One region of the Streptomyces sp. NPDC051322 genome, then DNA from elsewhere that is predicted to be linked to it. Evidence: riboswitches for the same ligand, from Rfam matches in the RefSeq annotation. Region 1 holds a riboswitch; each other region holds the start of a gene.
The links. Region 1 has a riboswitch for cobalamin ahead of AB0436_RS00300 (cobalamin biosynthesis protein). Riboswitches for the same ligand answer to the same signal wherever they lie in the genome.
Positions count from the first base shown of each region.

Region 1 (2,194 bases):
CGTCACCACGCTCTTCCCGGCGTCCGAGGTGGTTCCGGCGACCAGCAGCCCGCCACTCATCCGCGTACCCCTCTCACGGCATGGACGCCTCTCACCGCATGGACCTCTCTCACCGCATGGGCCTTCCCCGCCATCAGGGCCTTCCTCGCTACGAGGGCTGTCGCGAGTGCGAGCAGACCCACCCGGCGCGACAGCCGCACCGCGCGCTCGATGTCGTCCACCCCGGCCGGCCTGCCGCCACCGTTGAGCACCGCCCGGTGCTCGACCCGGCCGCCGTACGCGAGCGTCCCGCCGAGCCGTACGCCCAGCGCTCCGGCGAACGCCGCCTCCACCGGACCTGCGTTCGGGCTGGGATGGCCGGCCGCGTCCTCGCGCCAGGTGCGGGCAGCGCCGCGCGGGTTCCCGCCGGCCAGCACCGCCAGTACGGCAGTCAGCCTGGCGCCCGGCCAGCCGGCCAGATCGTCGAGCCGGGCCGAGGCCCAGCCGTACCGCAGATACCGCGGCGAGCGGTGGCCGACCATCGCGTCGAGGGTGTTCACCGCGCGGAAGCCCACCAGGCCGGGCACCCCGCACAGGGCGCCCCAGACCAGCGCACCCACCACGGCGTCCGAGGTGTTCTCTGCGACGGATTCCACCACGGCGCGCGCCAGTTGCGGAGAGTCCAGCGCGTGCGGGTCCCGGCCGCACAGGTGCGGCAGTCGTTCCCTGGCCGCTTCGATGTCGCCCGCTGCCAGCGCGGCGCCGACCGTACGCGCCTCCCGGCCCAGCGAGGTGCCGCCGACAACCGTCCAGGTGGCGGCGGCGGTCAGCGCGATTCCGGCCCCGGCGCGGCCGCGCACGGCACGCCGGGCCAGCACCGCGGCGCCCACCGCGCTTCCGACGCAGACGGCGGTGTGCAGTGCGCCCCACGCCCGGTGGTCACGCCACAGGCGCCGCTCGACGGCCGCGGCGGCCCGTCCGAAAGCGGCGACCGGATGTCCGCGCCGGGGATCTCCGAGGACCAGGTCCGCGGCGATGCCGGTGGTGGCGCCGTATACGAATATCTGCTCGGCACGCATGGGTCAGCAGGCCGTTGCGCCTCGACGGGCTCTTGTGCGGGGGGTACTTCTCGTACGGGTCACAGCATCGGGCGACAGGCAGCCGCGCATGGCGATAGGTCCTCACTCAGGGTGTCCGCGCCCTGGTTCGACGGGTCCGGCGGTGAGAGTTCCTGGCTCCCGGGGGTGTGACCCCCGGTGACAGTGGCGGGACCGCGCCGGATTCGCACCGTGCTTCCTCTCCTGCCGCCGTATTGGCCCCGGCAGTCCACCACGCGCCGAGAACAACCGTCAACTCGCCTTGACCTGCGAGGAGGCGACGTGGACGAGGCGACGTGTCCGAACGGCGGTCAGCCGACGATGAGGTAAATCCCGTAGGCGACGGCGGCCGTGCAGAGAGCGAAGCAGGCGTACGCCCCGGCGCGTGCGGCGGGCGCAGGGGCCGTACCGCCGGCGCCGTCCGGTGCCGACTTCCTGGCAAGGCCCACGACGCCGAGGGTGAACAGACCCACCAGTCCGACGGTGGCCACCAGACTGACGCCGAAAACGGTGCCGAGAGCTGCCCAGTCGATGTTCATGATTGCAGTGTCCTCTGCTTCAGACCGCGGCCGGTCGGGTGGGTTCCGGTGCGCCGTCCGGGGCGGGAATGGTGGCCCGGAGAGCCTCGGCCGTCAGCCCGGCCGGCGGCGGGCTGACCGCCGCGAGGGCGGCGGTGACGACATCCACGGGCTCGACGGGCTCATCAGGCGTGACGCTGTGCTGGTCGACGGGCTTGCGCCGGGACAGCGACCAGATGACGCCGGAGCCGGCGACCAGCAGGACCGCCACGGCGCCGACGCCCCACGGGCCGTGGCCGGTCAGATACTCCGCACCGGCGGCGACGAGTGCGGCGGCCGGCAGGGTCAGAACCCAGGCGATGCACATCCGGCTCGCGGTGGACCAGCGGACCACGCCGCCCTTGCGTCCGACGCCGGCGCCCATCACGGAGCCGGAGCAGACCTGCGTGGTGGAGAGCGAGAAGCCGAGATGCGAGGACGCGAGGATCACGGTCGCCGCGCCGGTCTGCGCTGCGAAGCCCTGCTGCGGCCGGAGCTCGGTGAGCCCCTTGCCCATGGTCCGGATGATGCGCCAGCCGCCCAGGTAGGTGCCCAGCGCGA
Region 1 covers NZ_JBFBAK010000001.1:51,074-53,267, reverse strand. Annotated here, with positions in the region: gene AB0436_RS00305 (cobyric acid synthase) at 1-60, opposite strand, end outside; gene AB0436_RS00300 (cobalamin biosynthesis protein) at 57-1,058, opposite strand; cobalamin riboswitch at 1,184-1,326, opposite strand; gene AB0436_RS00295 (hypothetical protein) at 1,388-1,615, opposite strand; gene AB0436_RS00290 (inorganic phosphate transporter) at 1,635-2,194, opposite strand, start outside.

Region 2 (2,194 bases), 510 kb from region 1:
CCCGCACAGCGGCAGGCCCGCCGCCGGGCTCGCCTCCGTCACCGTCACCGGCCCCCGGCTGACCCTGACGGACGCCTATGCCACCGCCGCGTTCGCCCGGGGCGAGGACGCGCGCGGCTGGCTGGAGTCGCTGGAGGGTTACGAGGCGCTGGCCGTCCGGCCCGACGGCAGCGTCTGGCGGACCGCGGGTTTCCCCAGTGGCGACTGACGCGCTCCCTCAGCCCCCGTCCGCGGTGCGGGCCGTCCAGCGTTCTTCGACCCTGGCTATCCGCCAGTAACCCAGCGCCGCCGCCCACACCACCACGAAGAGTCCCACGATGACGTAACCGACGTTGCCCAGGTCGAGACCGGCTATCCAGTCGGTCACCGCGTCCTTGAGGGCGAGTTTGTCGTGCAGGACGGTAACCAGCTCGATGGTGCCGATGAAGAAGGCGACGGCGATCGACAGGCCGGTGATGGCGAGGTTGTAGAAGACCTTGCGTACCGGGTTCGAGAAGGCCCATTGGTACGCGAAGTTCATGAACGTGCCGTCGAGGGTGTCGAAGAGGCTCATCCCCGCGGCGAACAGCAGCGGCAGGCACAGGATCGCGTACCAGGGCAGCCCGGCGGCGGCGCCGCTGCCGGCCATCACCATCAGGGTGACCTCGGTGGCGGTGTCGAAGCCGAGACCGAAGAGGAAACCGAGCGGATACATCTGACCCGGCCGGCTGACGGACTTGGTGAAGCGGCCCAGGACGCGGTTCATGAACCCCCGGGAATCCAGCTGCGCTTCGAGCTCCGTCTCGTCGAACCGCCCCGCCCGCATCGACCTGAACACCCGCAGGATGCCGAACAACGCCACCAGGTTCAGGGCAGCGATGAGATACAGGAAGGAGCCGGAGATGGTGGTACTGACGGCGCCGAGTGCCTGGTGGGTGCCCGAGTCCTGATTGGCCAGCACGCCCGCGAGGCGTGCTCCCCCGGCGACCAGGGCCGCCATCGCGACGACGACGCTGGAGTGCCCCAGCGCGAACCAGAAGCCCACGGACACCGGCCGCTTGCCGTCGGCCATGAGCTTGCGCGTGGTGTTGTCGATCGCGGCGATGTGGTCCGCGTCGAACGCGTGCCGCATGCCGAGCGTGTAGGCGGTGATGCCCAGCCCGATGCCGAACGCCTGGGAGCCGACCTCGTAGTGCCGCGGCACCACCAGCAGCAACAGAATGCCGAAGGCCACCACATGCAGGGCGGCGATCACGCCGAGCAGTCCGGCCGTACGGAGGGTGTCAGCGCGCCGCCAGGCGAACGCGGTGGTGGGGGGCGCGCCTTCACGGGACACACCGGAGTCAGGCAGGCTTGAGTTGGGCAGGGTCATACGGTCACGCTCCAGCACCTCGTGGATCACTTCGTGAGATGCCGTGGCCGGTCTCCTGGCTTACGGGTTCGCTGACGCTCGCCCCCGGCCCACCTTCCCAGCCGCACTCTGCGGCCAGTGGTGTCATGGGCCGGGAACTCCCCGATCACAGTGGCGAGGGCCGCTCCGGTCTGAGGCTTTTGAGGGCCTGTCACCGGTCTTCCCGAACACCACGACCCGGCCCACCCTAGGTTGTCGGCAACAACGCTTGCAAGCCTGCACAGTTGCGCAGGTGCCGAAGATCACAGAGCTCGACGTGCAAGGATCACCGCATGCACCTCGTTCCCGCCGAGCGCGCCGGCCACCGCATCATCGACGACCACCGGGTCTGTGACGCCATCGCCGCCATCGGAGAGCCTGAACACGTCCGCTCCTGGGCCGACCGCTTCTCCCTGCTGGCCGACCCCGGCCGGCTCGCCCTGCTGATCGCAGTGCACCGGGCGGGCCCCATCGCCGTTTCCGACCTCGCGGTCGCCACCGGCATGAAGGACCCGGCCGTCTCGCAGGCCCTGCGCCTCCTCCGGGCTGCGGGCGTGGTGGCGGGCGACAAGGACGGCCGGGTGGTCCGTTACCGCGTCGTCGACGGCGCGGTGGCCGACCTGCTGGGGCGGTGCGCGCAGGAGTAGCGCTCGCCACCGGGGTATTGATTCTGCCTACATCTATATGCACAATGAGCCTATGCATAAGCGGGTTATGGACTCTCGGACCCTCAAGGCGTCCGAGGTATCCCCGGAAGAGCTGATGACCGCCGTGGAGCGGATCGTTCGTTACGTGCGGCACAGCGCGACCGCCGGCGGCCTGAGC
Region 2 covers NZ_JBFBAK010000001.1:561,271-563,464, forward strand. Annotated here, with positions in the region: gene AB0436_RS02565 (FAD:protein FMN transferase) at 1-208, shown strand, start outside; gene AB0436_RS02570 (HoxN/HupN/NixA family nickel/cobalt transporter) at 218-1,351, opposite strand; cobalamin riboswitch at 1,379-1,595, opposite strand; gene AB0436_RS02575 (metalloregulator ArsR/SmtB family transcription factor) at 1,663-2,016, shown strand; gene AB0436_RS02580 (MarR family transcriptional regulator) at 2,084-2,194, shown strand, end outside.
Region 2: it holds a riboswitch for cobalamin, as region 1 does, so the genes downstream of both, AB0436_RS02570 (HoxN/HupN/NixA family nickel/cobalt transporter) here and AB0436_RS00300 (cobalamin biosynthesis protein) in region 1, are expected to answer to the same signal.

Region 3 (2,194 bases), on a different contig from region 1:
ACCCGCAACATCTACAAGGACTTCCTGAAACCGGACGCCACAGCGGCGCAGGAAGCCAAGGTCTCCAAGCTGGTCTCGCTGGTGGTGAAGGTCGGCGCGCTGATCTTCGTCCTCTCCATGGACAAGACGGTCGCGATCAACTTCCAGTTGCTCGGCGGCATCTGGATCCTCCAGACGATGCCCGCACTCGTCGGCGGCCTCTTCACCCGGTGGTTCCACCGCTGGGCGCTGCTGGCCGGCTGGGCGGTCGGCATGGTCTACGGGACACTCGCCGCGTACGGCGTCGCCAGCCCGACACAGCACCATTTCGGTGGCTCGTCCAAGGAGATCCCCGGTCTCGGCGAGATCGGCTACATCGGTCTCACCGCGTTCGTCATGAACGTCGTGGTGACGGTGGTCCTGACCTTCGTCCTCAACGCCGTCAAGGCGCCGGCGGGGATCGACGAGACCTCGCCGGAGGACTACACCGCGGACGCCGGCGACCCCGGAGTCCAGGTGGACCTCCCGCCGGCCACGGCGGGTGCGCCCGGCGGTCACTGACACGCCGTCGGCCTGCCCGCGGAGGGGCCGTACCGCTCACCGGTGGTGAGCGGTACGGCCCCTCCGCTTTCGGCTGACTCCGCTTTTCGGCCGACTCCGCGTTTCGGATAGGCGGCGGGCTGGGTTTCCTGCGGACCCCCGAGCGAGACCGGGAGGCGATCCCCGGCCTCCCACTGCTGACGTACGCCCTGACGCTCTGACACAGCGCCCGGATCATCACCGCGACACAAGATATGGGGGGTGACACATCCAACGCCCACCACATGTATGCTCAGGCTCGCTGTCGCCGCAGGGGAATCCGGTGCGAATCCGGAACTGTCCCGCAACGGTGTGAACGGTGCGCTTTCGCGCACCGTGGAGTCCGAGGACCTGCCGACGGCGCATCCGGCTCGACCGAACCGGATGGGAACCGTCCGGGCCTCGCGGTTGGGCCTGCGGATGCTGTGCGGCGCGCTGCCCTGCGGTGCGCCCGTGCGCACCCGCGCCTCCCGCCGGCCCCGGCCGAGCGAGGGAGAGCGCTCCGTGACCACCGCGCCCACCGCACCTGCCCCCGATGTCCGGGAACAGCTGGCGGATGCCCCGGGAACCGTACTGCTGCGGGTCCTGACCGACCTCACCGCGGACCTCCCCGACACCGACCCGGGCAAGGTCGCCGCCGCCGCACTGCGCGGTCGCCACGCCGGGTCGGACGAGGCGGAGTTGCGGGAGCTGGCCACCGAGGCGGCCGCGGGACTGATCTCCGAGGACCCGGCCTACTCACGGCTGGCCGCGCGGCTGCTGACCCGGTCCATCGCCGAAGAGGCGGCCGGGCAGGGTGCGGTGTCGTTCTCCGCCTCGTTGGGCGTCGGCCACCGCGAGGGCCTGATCGCGGACCGCACAGCGGACTTCGTACGCCGGCACGCGGCGCGCCTCGACGCGCTCATCGACACCGGCGCCGACGACCGCTTCGGATACTTCGGCCTGCGCACCCTCTACAGCCGCTACCTGCTGCGCCACCCGATCACCCGCCACGTCATCGAGACGCCGCAGCACTTCATGCTCCGGGTGGCCTGCGGGCTGGCCGACGACGAGTCGGAACGCGCGGTGGACGAAGTCGCCGCGCTGTACGGCCTGATGAGCCGGCTCGACTACCTCCCCTCATCGCCCACCCTCTTCAACTCCGGCACCCGGCACCCCCAGATGTCGTCCTGCTACCTCCTCGACTCGCCGCTGGACGAGCTCGACTCGATCTACCGCCGCTATCACGAGGTCGCCAGACTCTCGAAGCACGCCGGCGGCATCGGCCTCTCGTACTCCCGGATCCGTTCCCGGGGTTCGCTCATCCGCGGCACCAACGGCCACTCCAACGGCATCGTCCCCTTCCTGCGCACCCTCGACTCGTCGGTCGCCGCCGTCAACCAGGGCGGCCGGCGCAAGGGGGCGGCCTGCGTCTACCTCGAGACGTGGCACGCGGACATCGAGGAGTTCCTGGAGCTGCGCGACAACACCGGCGAGGAGGCGCGGCGTACGCACAATCTGAACCTGGCGCACTGGATCCCCGACGAGTTCATGCGCCGGGTCGACGCGGACGGCGACTGGTCGCTCTTCTCCCCCGTCGACGTCCCCGAACTGGCCGACCTGTGGGGCGACGCGTTCGACGCGGCGTACCGCGAGG
Region 3 covers NZ_JBFBAK010000006.1:297,108-299,301, reverse strand. Annotated here, with positions in the region: gene mctP (monocarboxylate uptake permease MctP) at 1-540, shown strand, start outside; cobalamin riboswitch at 797-932, shown strand; gene AB0436_RS16735 (ribonucleoside-diphosphate reductase subunit alpha) at 979-2,194, shown strand, end outside.
Region 3: it holds a riboswitch for cobalamin, as region 1 does, so the genes downstream of both, AB0436_RS16735 (ribonucleoside-diphosphate reductase subunit alpha) here and AB0436_RS00300 (cobalamin biosynthesis protein) in region 1, are expected to answer to the same signal.